DNA from 4 places in the Brevibacillus soli genome. Region 4 is predicted to be linked to each of the others. Evidence: riboswitches for the same ligand, from Rfam matches in the RefSeq annotation. Region 4 holds a riboswitch; each other region holds the start of a gene.
The links. A riboswitch is a leader RNA that binds a small molecule or an ion and turns the genes downstream of it on or off. The one in region 4 is predicted to bind S-adenosylmethionine.

Region 1 (4,208 bases), on a different contig from region 4:
CAAGCTGCCAGCGAGAATGCCAATACTGCAGAGAGTACAGATACGATAACCTTTTTCATAAGAAGGTTCTCCTTTCGGTGGTTAGAGTTTTATATATGGGCAAGATCTTACTTTCGGCTGAATCGGAGTACCAACCGGTCTCCGAGCGTCTGCAAGATCTGAACCAGCACAAGCAGAATAATGACGGTGACAATCATGACGTCTGTCTGGAAACGCTGGTAACCGTAGCGAATCGCCAGGTCACCCAGCCCGCCGCCGCCGATCACACCCGACATGGCCGTATAGGATACAAGCGCCACGGTCGTAATCGTGATGCCGGCGATCAGCCCTGGACGGGATTCTGGCAGGAGCACTCTCCAGATAATCTGCCAGTTGGATGCCCCCATGGACTGCGCTGCTTCAATCACGCCGCGATCCACTTCACGCAGGGAGGTCTCCACCAGGCGGGCAAAAAACGGGGCCGCGCCGATCACGAGCGGCGGAATCGCTCCTCTGACGCCAAGCGACGTGCCGACAAGCTCCTTGGTGACCGGAATCAGGATGATCATCAGGATAATGAACGGCACCGAACGCAGGACGTTTACAAGAAACGAGGTAACGGAATAAAAGACCCGATTCTCCAACAGCTGTCCTCTGGAGGTAAGAAACAGCAGAATGCCCAGCGGCAGCCCGATCAAAACGGTAAAGAGCGTGGAAAATCCAAGCATGGTCAACGTATCGACCGTCGCCAGACCAATCTCTTCCCAATCGACATTCTCCCATGTCAGTTCCATTCAATCACCTCCACTTCAAGCCCGCGTCGGCGCAGCACGTCAATCGTCTGCCTGCTGCGGTCGTCTTCGCCTTCCAGCTCTACCACCAGCTGGCCGTATGGCGTATCTTTCATGCGGGAGATTGTTCCCTGCAGGATGTTAAACGAAGTACCTGTCTCCTGCATGGTCCGAAACAGGATTGGCTGGTAGGTTTGCTCACCAAGGAAGGTGATGCGGATAATGGTCCGGTCACCGGCTGCCTTTTCATGGGCAACCGCTTCCCGCAGCTCTACTGAGTCGGCCACCTGCTCGACGAACTCGCGGGTCGTCGGATGCTGCGGTTTGAGGAATACGTCAATCACTCTGCCGGACTCCACAATCTTCCCGCCGTCGATGACAGCGACCCGATCACAAATGGAGCGGATGACATGCATCTCGTGTGTAATCAGCACAACGGTAATCCCCAGTTTCCGGTTGATGTCGCGCAACAGCGCAAGGATCGAATTGGTGGTCTGCGGGTCAAGCGCGGACGTGGCTTCGTCGCACAGCAGCACCTTTGGATCACTCGCCAGCGCCCTGGCAATCCCGACGCGTTGTTTTTGCCCGCCGGACAATTGTGCCGGGTACTTGTTGCCGTGATCCTGCAATCCGACCAAAGCGAGCAGCTCTGCCACTTTCCGGTCAATCTCCGCCTTTGGCTTCTTCGCCAGCTTGAGCGGGAACGCCACGTTGTCTGCCACGGTTGCCGAAGACAGCAGATTAAAATGCTGAAAAATCATTCCGATCTGCCGGCGCTGCTCCTGCAGCTTCCGGTCGTCCAGTTTCGTCAGGTCAATCCCGTCCACGACAACCTTCCCCGACGTAGGCCGTTCCAGTAGATTGATGCAGCGGATCAGCGTGCTTTTTCCTGCACCGGAATGGCCGATAATCCCGAAAATTTCGCCCTTCTCTATGGTGAAGTCGATTCCGCGCAGGGCAGGAACCGTTTTTCCGTTTACAATATAGTCCTTGTGAAGATTTTGCAGTTGAATCATCCCGGCTCACCTCCCAATTTACCCACTCGGCGGTAGCTTACGCTGTGCCGAGCGGGGCCCCGTTGTAAAGCAAAACCCCTTTTTCACAAAATGAAAAAGGGGTTGTATGTTTACATCCACCCTTCTCATCTTTCAAGATTACAAGCAATCTTGTAGGAATTGGCACCGCACACTCACCGCGTTGGTGAGCGGGTTGCCGGGCATCATTGGGCCTGTCCCTCCGCCTCTCTGGATAAGAAGAATTGCCTATTCTATTATGTTTCAATTAACGTGTGATAAACACAAATCGCATTATAGGCTACCAAAAGATCAAAAGTCAATGGAAAAACTATCGAAATTACGTTCCAGCAAATTCCGAGTAATTTGCTCTGCTTATCAAAAAACTAGTATAACAATAGTAAATTTCGTTCTGTCTGTCAATACACCGGCTGCATAAAAAGTTTTTTCAAAAACTTTTGGTTTCGGTCGGAACCGGCTTTACCTTTTCCTGAATAAACTGCTGTACCCGCTCGACGTCCGGAATCAGGACAGAGCCGCCGCGCTGCGATTCGTGAAACGCCCCCATTGGTGGAAGCTGATATTGCCCAGCCTTCTCTGTATCCAGCCTGAGGCCGAGCGCGGCCAACTTCAGCATGTCAAGCGAGCTGAGGTTGGTCTGTACGTACGGTGTGACGCTTTTCAGGATATTCGGGAGTTGGATCAACGTCGTCCCGCTCTTCATCTGCGCCGCCAGCGCTTTCAGAAGCTTGCGCTGCCGCTCCGTTCGGGTGTAGTCAGACAACGCGTCATGGCGGAAGCGAACGTATTGGAGAGCCTTGCTGCCGTCCAGTCGCTGCCATCCTTTTTTCAGGTCGATATCGTATACGCCATTGTCGGAAGGGTCGCGATACCGCATGTTTTTCTCCACTTCCAGCTCCACGCCCCCCACCGCGTCAATCAGGCCTTTAAAGCCTTCAAAGTCGGTGATCATGTAATGCTCAACCGGAAGACCGGTAAACTGGCTGACCGTCTCCATGGCCAGCTCCGGCCCGCCGTCCGCCAATGCCGTATTGATCCGGGACCGACCGTTGCCTGGAATTTTCACATAAGTGTCGCGCAGTATGGAAAACAGGTCGAACCGCTTTTGAACAGGGTCGATGCTGACAAGCATCATCGAATCGGAACGGGGAACCTCGTTGGGCCGCATCCCTCGCCGATCCACCCCCATCAGCAGGATGTTTACCCGCTCCGTTCCGCTCCAGACGGGAATATCTGCCGGTTTTTTCCTATCGCCCGTTGCACCGGCAATCTTCGGCTGTTGAATGCCGCTGAAAAACTGGTAAAACGCATATCCGTAATACCCTCCTGCCACTGCGACCACCACCAGCAGCATCAGGAGGACTCTTTTCCATTTCCGCATCAAGAGAAACGCCACCTTTACTCCTTGCAACTAAATCTTCGCTCGCCTACCTCATATAGTATACTCGATTCGCTGCGAAGCGTGGCAGCCTTTATTTACCTAGGCGGCCAGGGGCATGCAAGAGAGTTTCCGTTCTCTTCGGGGCGAGTCATTCCTTAGGAAAAAGAAAGCTGCGGCAGTTGGTACCACTCGCCGGACATCCATTCTCCGGCCTTCCAGCGGAGCACATCGGCTCGCACAAGCGGCATGATCTCCTGGAAGAAGGCGACGCGCTCAATATCGGTCATCGGCGTAAACCGCTTGGCCGCCTCCACATCCGCCAAAAGTTCGCTCATTTTGCTGATGCCGAGAATGGCCGTGGAGACCGGCAAGCTCCAGGTGTAGCGAAGCGCCTGCTCCGTCCACGGTGCCAGCTTGCCAAGCGCCATCACTTTCATGCCGATCACGGCTACGCCCTTTTCCACGGCAACCGGGATGAAGTCGTGGGCAAAGCTGTAAATGAAGTGATCGAGAGCGGAGAGCGCCACCAATGCGCTGTCAAACGGGAACCGGCGAATCGCCTCCGCCAGCAGGCGAGGGTCAGTGTGGCCGCTGATGCTCAGCTTTCTTACCAACCCCTGTTCCTTTGCCTCGATCAGCGCTTCCAGAGCTCCTCCCTTGGCAAAGATGGCTTCGAAATCATGCGGCTTCATGACGTTGTGAACACGCCATTCATCGACGTAGTCGGTCTGCAGCCGCTTCAAGCTGGCCTCCAGATCCCTCCAGGCCAAATCGCGAGTGCGCCCCCCTGTTTTGGTGGCAATCCACACGCGATCGCGCAGACCCTGCAGGCCCAGTCCGACACGGGTCTCCGATTGCCCTTCACTATAGCTTGGCGCCGTGTCAAAGTAGTTGACCCCCAGTTCAACCGCCCGTCTGATGATCGCAACGGCCTGTTCCTCTGTGCAGCCGTGTTCATCCACAATGCGCTGGGCGCCAAAACCGAGCAGGGACACCTGATGGGGATCTCGTCCAAATGAACGG
Region 2 (4,208 bases), on a different contig from region 4:
ACGCCAAGCCGCTGGATATTCGAGACGGTGAAGCGGTTGTCGTCTATAATGGATATGGAACGTTTCACGGACGGGCCAAGTACGCGGAGACGAAACAGGGCAACATCCAGGTGTACTGGCCGGAAGGAAACGTGCTGATTCCAAAGGGTGTCTACGAAAAGTACGCGGGTATTCCGGAGTACAACACAACCGTGGTTGTGGAAAAGGCGGACACATATCACGCCCACAAAGATACCAAATATGTGGAGAAACGAATCGAAGAACTGGAGACAAGCGTCGGATAGGGCGATCGTTAGGGAGGACAACATGCGTTTTCATCGGCAAACCATTCATGTGGACGAAGCGGCGCACCTGCTTCTGGCGGAAGACATTTCCCTGCCGGAAGAAGAGGTGGACATCCATGAGGCATACGGCAGGACAGTGGCACGGGACTTGTATGCGACCTGCGATCTGCCCCCGTTTGACCGCTCTCCGCTGGACGGGTTTGCCGTGAGAGCGGCGGATACCAGGGGAGCGACGGTGGACCAACCGGTATTTTTGTCGGTCGTGGAAACGATCGCCGCAGGTCAAGTGCCGCAGGCAGAGCTTGTACCGGGCACGGCAAGCCGCATCATGACCGGCGCGATGCTGCCCAAAGGGGCGGACGCCGTCGTGATGTTCGAACAGACAGTACATCCCGGGACCCTCTCCCCCCTCGTCGGTGTAAAAAAGGAGCTGAAGCCGGGAGAGAACATCTCCCGCCGGGGGGAAGAACTGTGCGAGGGCACGAAAATTGCCGCTGCCGGCGAGCTGATCAACGCAGGCACGCTGGCACTGTTGGCCACTTTCGGCTGCACCAGGATACCCGTCGTTCGAAAGCCAAGAATCGGTCTGCTTGCCACCGGCAGCGAGCTGCTTGACGCAGACCAGCCGCTTGTTCCGGGGAAAATCCGCAACAGCAACGGGGTGATGCTGTCCGCCATGATCGCCGAGGCGGGCGGCATTCCCGTATGGTTCGGAAGATTGCCCGACGACCTGACGAAAGCCAAACGGGCACTGGAAAATTACATGGAACAGGTGGATGCCATGATCACCACGGGCGGTGTCTCGGTAGGCGACTTTGACGTGATCGCCTCCCTGACGGACGAACCCGATGTGAAGCTGTTGTTCAATCGGGTGGCGATGCGGCCCGGCAGTCCCACTACCGCAGCCGTCTTTCGAGACAAGCTCTTACTCGGGCTGTCCGGCAATCCAGGGGCCTGCTTCCTTGGCTTTGAGCTGTTTGGCCGCCCGTTTTTAGCGCACATGCTTCGGCAGCGGGATCAGGGTGTTCGCAAAATACGCGCCGTGTTGGCGACTTCTTATGAGAAACCGTGTCCGTACCCTCGCTTTCTGCGTGGACGGTTGATGGAGAAGGAAGCCGTTCTGTACGCCTATCCCGACTGCAACGACAAGTCCGGCAATCTCAGCACCCTGAAGGAAAGCGAGTGTTTCATCGTCATCCCGGCAGGAGGCAGGGGCAAACAGGCCGGAGAAACGGTGGACGTCATCCCCCACCGCTCCCCCAGCTGGAGCAGGAAGGAGTAAAGCGATGGGAGACCAGCCGCGTGTTGTTCAGTTCGTCGGTTATTCCAACTCGGGAAAGACCACACTGTTGGCCAAACTGATTCCCGGGCTGGAGCGGGAGGGCATCCGCGTGGGCGTCATCAAGCACGATGGCGGCCATGATTTTGAGTGGGATCAGCCCGGAAAGGACACCTATCGGTTCCGGGAAGCGGGCGCATCCATCGTGGCCATCCAGTCAGCGACCAAAACGGCGATGGTGGAGCAAAGGCCCGTTCCCCTTCAGCAGCTGGTGAAACGAATGGGGGAAGCGGGAGCGGATCTGGTTCTGGTGGAAGGGTTTAAGCGTGAGGGTTACCCGAAGCTGGTCATGCTGCGGGACCCATCCGATGCGGAACTGCTGGATACGCTGTCCGATGTAGTGGCGGTCATCAGCCGGGAGCAGTTCGTCCATCCCGTACTCCCGGTGTTTCTGGCCGATCAGGTTGAGGAGATTGTGCAGTTTTTGTTTGACATAATCGAATATTCAAAGTAAGATAGGAACAACTTTTCATAAAATGAATAACCTTTTCTTATCAAGAGAGGTGGAGGGACAGGCCCGAAGATACCTCGGCAACCCATTCTGTCCATGACAGATGAAGGTGCCAATTCCTGCAGGAGTACTCCTGGAAGATAAGAAGCGACGCCGTTTTTTACTTTTCGTAATAACGTCCCGCCTCTTCTGCTTCGTCAGGAGAGGCGGTTTTTTTAGTGTTTCAGAACTTATAGAAGTTCGGCATTTCATGAAGCTACTTGGAAAGTGTTCGGGGCCCCAGCCGACACCAGCGTTTGCTTAAGTCGGCTGGGTTATAAAAAAAGGGAGTGTCGAGATGATTGAGCTTCGCCATGTACAGAAAGTGTACAGCTCAAAAGAGAGAGAAGTGACTGCTGTTGATCATGTTTCCCTGCAAATACAGAAAGGGGAAATTTACGGGATTGTCGGGTACAGCGGGGCTGGGAAAAGCTCGCTCCTGCGCTGTATCAACATGCTGGAAAGACCGACAAGCGGTCAGGTATTGATTGAGGGAACCGACTTGACTGCTCTTTCCGATGAGGAGCTCCGCAAGGTCCGTCAGTCCATCGGGATGATTTTTCAGCATTTTAATCTGATGGCCAATCGTACCGTGGCGGGAAACATCGCCTATCCGATGGAGGTAGCGGGCAAAAGCAAAACAGAGATTGAAACCAGAATCACAGAACTGTTGGATTTGGTCGGGCTGTCGGATAAAGCGAACGCCTATCCTGCCCAGCTATCAGGAGGACAGAAACAGCGGGTGGGAATTGCACGGGCACTGGCCAACTCTCCGAAAGTCCTGCTTTGTGACGAAGCGACCTCTGCGCTCGATCCGAAAACGACTCGCTCGATCCTCAATTTGCTGAAAGAGATTCATCAAAAACTGGGACTATCCATCGTGTTGATCACACATGAGATGGAAGTCGTAAAAGAAATCTGTCATCGCGTGGCCATCATGGCGAACGGCAAAATTGTGGAGGAAGGACCGGTCTATGAGCTCTTCGCCACGCCGAAAACGGAGCTGACGCGACAATTTGTCCAATCCGTCCTGGAAGTAAAACTGCCCGGTCATCTTTTGAAACGTCGCACTCCAGACAGTGAACTGGTCAAGGTAATCTTCCAGGGAGAGCGGGCAGAAAAACCGATTATCTCGACCATGCTTCGTTCCTTTTCCGTGGAAGCAAACATCCTCCATGGAAATATCGAATACATACAGGACATTCCGCTTGGCATTTTCATCATGGAGCTGATCGGAGAATCAACGGAGCGGACCAAAGTACTGGAATTCCTCAATCGAGAGACAGCGGGAACGGAGGTGATTCCGTATGCTTGAGTCCATCGCTCTGATTCTGCCTGATTTGCAGAAAGCGTTCTTTGAAACTTTTTTCATGATGAGCATTTCCGTTAGCCTGGCTGCGCTGTTGGGCATTCCACTGGGGTTGATGCTGTTTACCACAGATAACAGTCTGTTGGGAGAGAGGCCGTGGATCAATCGCATATGCGGTTTCGTGGTCAACGTGATTCGCTCGACGCCGTTTGTGATTTTGCTGGTTGCCCTCATTCCGTTAACCAGTCTGATCGCCGGTACAACAGTCGGGCCGAAAGCGGCTACCGTACCTTTGACGATTGCTGCGATTCCGTTCTACGCTCGGCTGGTGGAAGCATCCTTAAAGGATGTGAACCGAGGAGTGATTGAAGCAGCATTGGCCATGGGTTCGAGTACCCGACAAATCATTTTCAAGGTACTGCTGGTAGAGGCTCGCTCCGGCCTCATCCTGGGTCTTACCGTTACGACGATCAGTTTGTTGGGCTTTTCCGCCATGGCCGGTATTGTCGGGGGCGGAGGAATCGGCGACCTGGCCATCCGTTTCGGTTATTACCGGTTTGACAATACGATCATGTTTACCACCGTTGTTGTTTTGATCGTTCTCGTTCAACTGATTCAGACAGCGGGTGACAAGCTCGCCAAAAAGTTGGATAAACGATAATAATATAGAAGAAAGAGGAGAGAAACGACCATGAAAAAGCTCTGGGGTATCATCGCAGGAACACTTTTGGCATCTTCCGTATTGTTGACCGCGTGCGGAAGCAGCGAGACCGCCGGGAACGCGGA
Region 3 (4,208 bases), on a different contig from region 4:
GGTAATCGAATCGCCAATCACGACGCGGAAGTGCTTCTTTGGATCATAGCGTCGGATAATGGACGTTTTGCACATGCCGCAGTCGTTTGTGCAGTGCTCGTCACAGCTGTGCGGCCAGGTAATGGCGATGTGATCACCGCTGAAGTCGCTGCCGTTACAGTAAATCGGCACATCCAGTTTAAACGGAGCGAGGATCGGGCCGACAAAAAAGTCGATGCCGCCGCTGGTAATCAGCAGTTCGATATCCTGCTCCTTGCAGAAGCGGACAAATTCGGCAAAGCCGGGTCGGATGGTCGCTTCCTTGACGATAAAGTCGGTAATTTCTGCTCGCTGCGAGGAGGGCAGCAGGGTAAACAGCTTGCCGACACCTTCGCGTATGCTTATTTGCTGCGTCAAAATTTGCTGGGTCAACGCTTCCCACTGAGGGGGAGCGAACTGTCTCATAATCGCAACAATGTTGTCCTTTTCTGTGATGGTTCCGTCGAAGTCGCAGAACAGCACCAGTTTCTTGCTCATTTGCTTCCCCCCCATTTCTTGAGGGCGACAGCCAGCGCTTCCGATTCTGCCGCCGCTTGTTCCAGCGTGCGTCCCGCCACAACCGCGTCGATGGCTGCCGCAAACGCCTTCGCACCCGCTGTCGCACCGCCTGGATGTCCGTGGATGCCGCCGCCGGCATTGACCACCTGATCGATGCCGAAGTCGGCATAGAGCTGCGGCACCAGACCAGGGTGGATGCCTGCAGACGGCACCGGGAACGAACGGCGCAGAGACTCCTGCGGTTCAGTCAAATGGGCGGCCAGCTGCAGCGCTTCTCCTTTGTCGAGGGCAACATTTCCGTACGGTGAAGGGAAAAGCACCAGGTCCGCCCCTGCGATACGCATCAGCTTGCCCAGCAGCAGGGGAGTGGCGATGCCGTAGTCAGGCGAGGGATACAGGGCCCCGGCGAGCGCCGGATGGGCCATAATCGGCACGTGTACGTCCGGATCGGCGGCCAGGCGGTGCAGGACGTCAAAGCCGTACGCCAGCACATTGAACAGCAGGCAGTGGGCTCCCGCCTCTGCCGCGCGTTTTGCCCGATCCAGCAGTTCGTGTGTCGGTCCGGTCAGGTTGGCCGCGTAGAGAACCGGTTTTCCCGTCTCCTGCTCCGCTTCAGCGGCGATCTTCCCGAACGCTTTAATCCGCTCCAGGAACGGAGCGCGGTCGTCTGCAAAGAAAATTTCGTCATCTTTCACCAGGTCAACCCCGCCGAGAGCCTGAGCGCGAAACTGTGTCTTCAGGTCCTCAAACGGCAGTCCCAGACATGATTTGAAAATACTCATCAACAAGGGGCGACGATAGGCACCGAGGCGGTCGCGCAGACCGTCGATCCCGAATTTGGGCCCGGGAAAGGCGGCTAGAAACGCTTCAGGAAATTGTATGTCAACCAGCTTGATTTTGCCGTCCATGGACAGTTTGCCGAAGATCCCGGTCAAAAGGGAGGGAATGTCGGCGGTAAAGTTGCGGATCGGGTAGCTGACGGTGACGGTGCCGCGCGTCACGCCGTTTTCCAATGTCTCAAGCGGTTGGACGCCCGCCGCTTCCCCCAGATACGGGCGAAGCTCTGCCTGCTTGGCTGCCGGCAGATCGGTCCAGGAACCGACTGTCATACCCACGGCGATCGCTTCCGCCTTCTTTTGCAGGTCTTTCGCTTGGGTCAAATAGGTTACGAGGATACGCTGCTCGCTCATTTTTCAGGAAAGCCTCCTTTTTACCAGCATAGAAAACTTGGCTGGCGCCAAGCTTATGCGCAGGCGACTGCCTAGTTGCACTTGTGTAATTAAGAATTTATTACGATTCTTATTTACCAAAAAAGCCTCCCTGCGAGAGGGAGGCGCTTTCGTTGCATATCAAACGTTACGTCTCCTCTCATCTCTCGGTAAGGTAGTCAAAATAGTCCGGAAAACATTACCTATTTTGACCCTTATTTCCGCAGGATTTAGCACCGTTTCGCGTACCTGTCAGGCAAGCGCCGGTTGCCGGGCATCATAGGGCCAGTCCCTCAGCCATCTCACGATAAGAGTCTTTGTATTTCCACGCTATGTGATTGCCTGTCTATGGTTGAAGAAGCATGAGTTACCCTCATGATATGACGATCACGACCAGGAGTCAACCCTCGTTTTCCGGTCGAAGATTGCGATCAAAAAGGATATTGACACTGGAAAAAACGGCGTGTATGATTCTAGCTAAGTCAAATTGAATAGCGATTGGATTACCTTATCCAGAGACGGTGGAGGGACTGGCCCGATGAAACCCGGCAACCGACACGCCGCTTTTTCCCATAGCGAAAAAGAGGATGTGCACGGTGCTAATTCCTGCAGAAACAAATGATTCTGGAAGATAAGGGGGAGCTATACGCGCTGCGACTGCAACGACCTCTTTTCTTCGGAAAGAGGTCTTTTTTCGTATTCTGAACATTCTCGTGAGAGGGGATCGAAATACATGGCTTATCGCGCATTAACGGAACAGGAAGCAGTGGAGTATGTCAAATCATTGCCGGGTCTGTTTTCAGAAGGAGCTCAGTTGACCAGCCGGGAGATTGGGGACGGCAACCTGAACCTGGTCTTTCACATCAAGGAAGAGGCGACCGGGAAAAGCGTCATCGTCAAGCAGGCGCTGCCGTACGCGCGTGTCGTCGGCGAATCGTGGCCGCTGACAGTGGACCGCGCGCGGATTGAGAGCGAGGCGCTGCGGATTCAGTACAAATACGTGCCGGATCTGGTGCCGAAAGTGTATCACTTCAATCAGGAACTGGCCTTGACGGTCATGGAAGACTTGAGCGATCACACCATTATGCGCAAAGGGCTAATCGAAGGAAGGCGCTATCCGCAGTTCGCCAAGCACATCGGCCGTTTCCTGGCACAGACGTTGTTCCATACGTCCGATCTGGGGGCGCATCCCTATGACAAAAAAGCCCTGGTCGGAACATTCATAAATCCGGAATTATGCAAAATTACCGAAGATCTCGTGTTTACAGACCCTTATGAAAACGCGCCGACCAACAATTTCAACCCGCTGATTCGCGAAGACGTGGAGGCCATCTGGAAAAACGCGCCGCTCAAGCGGGAAATCGCCAAACTGAAATACGATTTTCTCACTCGCGCGGAAGCCCTGCTGCACGGCGATTTGCACACGGGCAGCATCTTTGTGACCGAGTCCAGCACGAAAGTGATTGATCCGGAATTTGCGTACTATGGACCGATCGGGTTTGACATCGGAGCGGTCATTGCCAATCTGCTGCTTAACTATGCCGGCCAGCACGGATTGCAGGCTGACACAGGAAAACGGGAAGCGTATCGCGAATACCTGTTGGAAACCGTGGAAAACGTCTGGAACGAGTTTGTCTCCCAGTTTGTCCAACTCTGGCACAAGCAGGCGAAAGAGCGCAGCGCCCACGTGGAAGGCTTCTGGCAGGAGTACGTCCAGCGCCTCATCCAGGACGCGGCAGGCTTTGCCGGCTGCAAAATAATGCGCCGCGTAATCGGATTGGCCGGCGTCGCCGATCTCAACACAATCGCGGATGAACAGGTACGCGCCGAAGCGGAACGTCTGGCGCTGGCGATCGGGCAGGCGCTTGTGCTGGAACGCGGTAAAATCGAACAGGCGACAGATATCACCGACGTTGTACGCACGGCAGCAGCACGATACAATCAGGAGGCGGCAGTATGACGACCAGCACGCAGTTCGCGCCGGTCAAGTGGGACGGAGACATCCTCCGCCTGCTGGACCAGACGCGGTTACCAGTTGAAACGATTTATCTTCCCTTGACCAAAGCCGAAGAGGTGTGGGCGGCCATCCGCCATCTGCAGGTACGCGGCGCTCCCGCCATCGGCATGGCAGCAGCCTACGGGGTGTACCTGGGGGTTCGGGAAAGCAAGGCGGAAACACACGAGGATTTTTGGGTGGAACTCAATAGACAGGCCGATTATCTGGCAACCTCCCGTCCCACAGCCGTCAACCTGTTTTGGGCACTGGACCGGATCAAGGCGAGAGTGCAGCGTGAGGGAGCCAAACCGGTGGCGGAACTGAAGGCAGCGGTTCTTGACGAAGCGCTGGCCATTCAGCGGGAGGACGAAGCCGTATGCCGCCAAATCGGGGAAAATCTGCTGACCCTGCTGCAGGACGGAATGGGCATCCTCACTCACTGCAATCCGGGTGCACTGGCAACGGCG
Region 4 (4,208 bases):
CAAAAACACACTGGCATCGGTAAGCAGCCATTTGCCAATCGCCACTTTTTGCTGGTTGCCGCCGGAGAGGCGCCCCACCTGCAGCTGAAGACCGGCCGTTTTGATCCCGAGTCGGTCTACCATGGACTGTGCCGCCTTCTCTTCCTCGGGCGCTTTCACGAAACCGCACGTCGTGTAGCTGTGCAAATTGGCCAGAGTGAGATTGTCCTTAACCGATTCTTCCACGAAAATTCCTTGCTGACGTCTCTCTTCCGGAACCAGAACGATGCCCGCCTGAACGGAATCCAGCGGACTGCGGCAGAGAACTTCCCGGCCCCTGACAAAAATGGCGCCGCCGTCTTTGCGATCCGCCGCAAACAGGGCGCGGGAGACTTCCGTTTTACCCGCACCCACCAATCCCACAACCGCGACGATCTCCCCCGCTCGCAGCCGGATGTCAAACCGTTTTACCTTTTGCCCGACGTGAACCTGCTTGGCCTCAAAAATCACATCGCCAATCGGCACCTTCTCCTTGGGAAACTCCTCTGCAAAGCTTCTGCCCAGCATGGCGGCAATCACCTGGTCAGCATCTGTTGACGCCCGCTCCCGCTCCCAAACCTTACGACCGTCTCGCAGCACGGTAATCCGGTCGGCAATGCGAAATACCTCTGGCAGTCGGTGGGAAATGTAGACAATACCCAGCCCTTTTACCTTTAACGCTTCCATCAGCGTGAACAGGGCCTCCGTTTCCGACAGGCTGAGCGGAGCGGTCGGCTCGTCGAAGATGACGAACCGAACGTCCTGGACGATCGCCCGAGCCAGAAGAACGAGCTGTTTTTCTGCCAGCGTCAGCTCCTCTGCTGTGGCCTTAAGAGGCAGGGAAAACCCGCACCGGCGCACGATTTCTTCCGCCTGTACGACCGTCCGGCGCGGGGAAAACCACACTCGCTTTTGAGCTGCGCTGTGGTCCAACATGATATTTTCCGCCACGCTCAGGTAAGGGATCAGACCGGTGTCCACCTCCTGCTGAACCAGATGAATGCCGGCCTGCTTCGCTCCCCGCGGACTGTTGATGCTCACTTCCCGGCCATTGATGAATACGGATCCACTGCTTGCCTGCTCGGCGCCGGAGAGAATCTTCATCAACGTGCTTTTTCCCGCGCCGTTTGCGCCAAGAATGGCGTGAACCTCCCCGCCCCGCACAGTAAAGTCGACTCCGCGAAGGGCCTCAACTCCGCCGTAGCTTTTGCCAATTTGCTTCATTTCCAGTACGGAGGCCGTCATGCTTCTTCCTCCTCCCAACGGTTCATCTATTGTTTTGCTTTGCTTTCCAGAGCCGGCATCCACGAAGAGACGGCGGCGTCACTTCTGCCCCAGCCATCCACGTATTCACCCAGCTGCGTCATGTTTATCGGTGTATCAGGCAGCTTTTCTTTGGCTACCAGGTGCGGATCAAGCGAGAAGTACTTCGGTGTCGGCTCACCCGCGATCTTTTGATAGAGAAAACGGGTCTGCACCCGTCCGATGTCGGCTGGATCGGTTGCGGCGGACGCTTTCCACGGACTTTCTTTTTCTTGAATCATCTGCAGGTCTTCGTCGGAAAGATCGATTCCAAATACCTTGATCTCCGTGCGGCCGGCTGCCTTGATGGCGCGAACCGCTCCTTTGGCAAACTCGTCCCACGGAGCCCAAACTGCCGCAATGTCACCTTTGTTCGGATATTTTTTCAAGATCGCATCCATCTGCGCTTGCGTGTCCAGTGCGGTATTCGGCGTAGCGGAGCCGAAGCGGGCAATCTCCTTGATGTTGGGGTAACGCTTCAGGAAGATCTCGTATACGCGGTTGCGTTTCTCCATCGGTGCGAAACCGCCCACCCAGATGTAGACGATGTTCCCTTTGCCGTCGATGGATTGCGCCAGGTTTTTCAATCCCTGCCAGGCGAGGCTGTAGTCGTCCTGGTCAATCACCGTTACACCCTCTATCTGATCCAGATCGTTGTCAAAGGAAACAACGGGGATTCCTGCCTTTACGGCACGTTCCACGCCGTCTTGCAGCGCTTCGGCCCGGCCGTGATTAATGAGGATGCCGTCCACTTTTTGGTTGATCGCGGTATCGAGATGGGCCGCCATTTTGGCGAGGTCGCCGTCAGCGTTGTAGACGATCACTTCCCCGCCAAACTTGCCTACCTGATCCTTTACGCCCTGCAGATACTGAGCGGAAAACGTTCCGATGGAAAATTCGCTGACCAGCGCGATTTTTAATTTTTTGTCCACGGCACTTGGTATCGCCACAGAGGCCTTGGCCGATGCCGGCGCTGTGTTGGCCGGTTGCTGCGGAGCCGTTGCCGCCGGCTGGGAAGCAGGCTGTTGTGTCGGTTGCGCAGTAGGTGCAGGCGGCTGTTCGTTGGTGCAGCCTGTCAGCAAAACGGTACTGATGACGATCAGACTTACTCCTTTTTTGAACATGGTTGATTCCCCCAAAAAGATTCTTCTGGCGGAAGAACGACCGGAGAAAAAATAAATACCCCTTTCCCAGAGGAAAGAGGCTTCTTTATTCAAAGGGACACCTCTCTCATCTCTCAGGAATCGTTTCCTGCAGGAGTTAGCACCGTGCCTTATCAGTGAAAACACTGAAAACGGTCGGTTGCCGGGCTTCATCGGGCCAGTCCCTCAGCCTGCTCTCGATAAGAGTATCTATTTAATTCCGAGTTCTTCGCTCGAATTTATTTAGCAGTATCTTACATGCTCACTCAGGTGTTCGTCAATTATTTTTTTGAGAGTTCCAAATTAACCAGCTTTTCCTTCCATTCGTCCAGCGTCAGCGTACCCACCCAGCGGTCTTTAATCTTCCCGTCCGTTCCCACAAGAAAGGCTGTCGGGTACACTTCAATGCCGTAGTCCTCCACGACTTTCCCATCCCGGTCATACAGCACGCTTTGTTTCAGGGACTTGCCCAAAAGAAGCTGCTCCGCTTCCTTTGGATCGTCATTGGTTGTGTCGTTCACAAGGTAAAAGCGGAGATTTTTTCCGTTCTGGCGATACAGCTCATCCAACAGTACCAGTTCTTTTTGGCAGTGTGAGCTCCAGGAGGACCAAAACACGACCAGGGTTGGCTGGTGATGCGGACCGTTGAGGCCAACTGTCTGGTTGTTCTCGGCAGGCAGCTCAAATTTCGGCGCCAGATAACCGATATGAGGAAGGTCATTCCGCGGTTTGCGATTTTTAAATTTTTGCAGCCGTTCCACCGACACCTGCTGCTTTTCATCGACTTGTTTGTACACCCAGTATCCCGCTGACGTTACCGCAGCCACAAACGACGCTGCCAAAAGGGCTAGAATCCATTTCCACACGTGCATCGACCCCTGATCAAGAATTTTTTGTCAGTGTACCACACAAACATGAAAAAAGAATAAAAAAAGGATACATTCGGAACTTTCCGGTTATAGGTGTGAGATGAGAATGAGAGTGAGAATGAAAATCCTTATTGACGGAATTCCTTTCCGCCTTTATCATTAATAGTGGCCGGTATTTGATAATGATTATCATTTATGCGAGAAGGAGGATCCTGATGTTCGTACGCCTTATGCTGGCGCTTGTGCTTGTGCTTCTGCTGCCCTCCTCGGCTTTCGCATACTCCTACGGCGATCCCAATAAGGAGGAATTGGCGGAGACGTACAAAGAGATAGCCGCAAAGCTGCAAAAAAACCCGGCGGATTGGAACGGCGCCTATCAGGCGTTTGTCAGCCGCAAAAAGGAGATCGCTCTGGAGTTTGGCGACAAGACGGCACAGCAGCTGGAAGCAAACTTTGCGAATAAGCAAAAGGAGCTTGCTTTACATAACTACAAGGCAGTGCTGGTGATGAACATAGACCGCCGTCTCGACAATGCGGAAAAGCAGTTTGGTGACTACGCCAAGGCCAAGCTGCTTCTGGCAAAAGGAAGAGGAACACTCGACGTGCTGGCGCCCTACCTCAGCGATCACGCATCAAAAACCGCCTACACCGCATTTGACCATGCACTGAAGGCTTTGGGGAACCCCGGACTGTTCGGAGTGGGTACCGTTCCCTCCGACAAAAACGAGTTTGTAAAACAGACCGCATTGATCCGTTCTGCCTTGAAACCGTTATTTCAGCTGAAGTCGGCAAATCCGGGACCGGCTGCAGAGCCCACACCAAGCAAGAGCACCGCGCCGCAGGGACAATCGGCCAAACCGTCAGCATCAACCGCTGC

Region 1: it holds a riboswitch for S-adenosylmethionine, as region 4 does, so the genes downstream of both, ACE99V_RS10430 (methionine ABC transporter ATP-binding protein) here and ACE99V_RS18165 (substrate-binding domain-containing protein) in region 4, are expected to answer to the same signal.
Region 2: it holds a riboswitch for S-adenosylmethionine, as region 4 does, so the genes downstream of both, ACE99V_RS05710 (methionine ABC transporter ATP-binding protein) here and ACE99V_RS18165 (substrate-binding domain-containing protein) in region 4, are expected to answer to the same signal.
Region 3: it holds a riboswitch for S-adenosylmethionine, as region 4 does, so the genes downstream of both, ACE99V_RS07610 (2,3-diketo-5-methylthiopentyl-1-phosphate enolase) here and ACE99V_RS18165 (substrate-binding domain-containing protein) in region 4, are expected to answer to the same signal.

Annotation. Positions count from the first base shown of each region.
Region 1 covers NZ_JBIYSM020000021.1:11,741-15,948, forward strand. The annotation lists gene ACE99V_RS10420 (MetQ/NlpA family ABC transporter substrate-binding protein) at 1-59, opposite strand, end outside; gene ACE99V_RS10425 (methionine ABC transporter permease) at 108-773, opposite strand; gene ACE99V_RS10430 (methionine ABC transporter ATP-binding protein) at 764-1,786, opposite strand; SAM riboswitch class I at 1,909-2,025, opposite strand; gene ACE99V_RS10435 (LCP family protein) at 2,232-3,185, opposite strand; gene ACE99V_RS10440 (aldo/keto reductase) at 3,341-4,208, opposite strand, start outside.
Region 2 covers NZ_JBIYSM020000009.1:61,930-66,137, reverse strand. The annotation lists gene ACE99V_RS05725 (FdhF/YdeP family oxidoreductase) at 1-284, shown strand, start outside; gene ACE99V_RS05720 (molybdopterin molybdotransferase MoeA) at 307-1,566, shown strand; gene mobB (molybdopterin-guanine dinucleotide biosynthesis protein B) at 1,571-2,077, shown strand; SAM riboswitch class I at 2,112-2,221, shown strand; gene ACE99V_RS05710 (methionine ABC transporter ATP-binding protein) at 2,412-3,428, shown strand; gene ACE99V_RS05705 (methionine ABC transporter permease) at 3,421-4,083, shown strand; gene ACE99V_RS05700 (MetQ/NlpA family ABC transporter substrate-binding protein) at 4,114-4,208, shown strand, end outside.
Region 3 covers NZ_JBIYSM020000013.1:64,522-68,729, reverse strand. The annotation lists gene ACE99V_RS07615 (2-hydroxy-3-keto-5-methylthiopentenyl-1-phosphate phosphatase) at 1-516, opposite strand, end outside; gene ACE99V_RS07610 (2,3-diketo-5-methylthiopentyl-1-phosphate enolase) at 513-1,727, opposite strand; SAM riboswitch class I at 1,958-2,059, opposite strand; SAM riboswitch class I at 2,251-2,383, shown strand; gene mtnK (S-methyl-5-thioribose kinase) at 2,479-3,705, shown strand; gene mtnA (S-methyl-5-thioribose-1-phosphate isomerase) at 3,702-4,208, shown strand, end outside.
Region 4 covers NZ_JBIYSM020000055.1:13,712-17,919, reverse strand. The annotation lists gene ACE99V_RS18170 (sugar ABC transporter ATP-binding protein) at 1-1,263, opposite strand, end outside; gene ACE99V_RS18165 (substrate-binding domain-containing protein) at 1,290-2,444, opposite strand; SAM riboswitch class I at 2,548-2,669, opposite strand; gene ACE99V_RS18160 (TlpA family protein disulfide reductase) at 2,744-3,328, opposite strand; gene ACE99V_RS18155 (hypothetical protein) at 3,547-4,208, shown strand, end outside.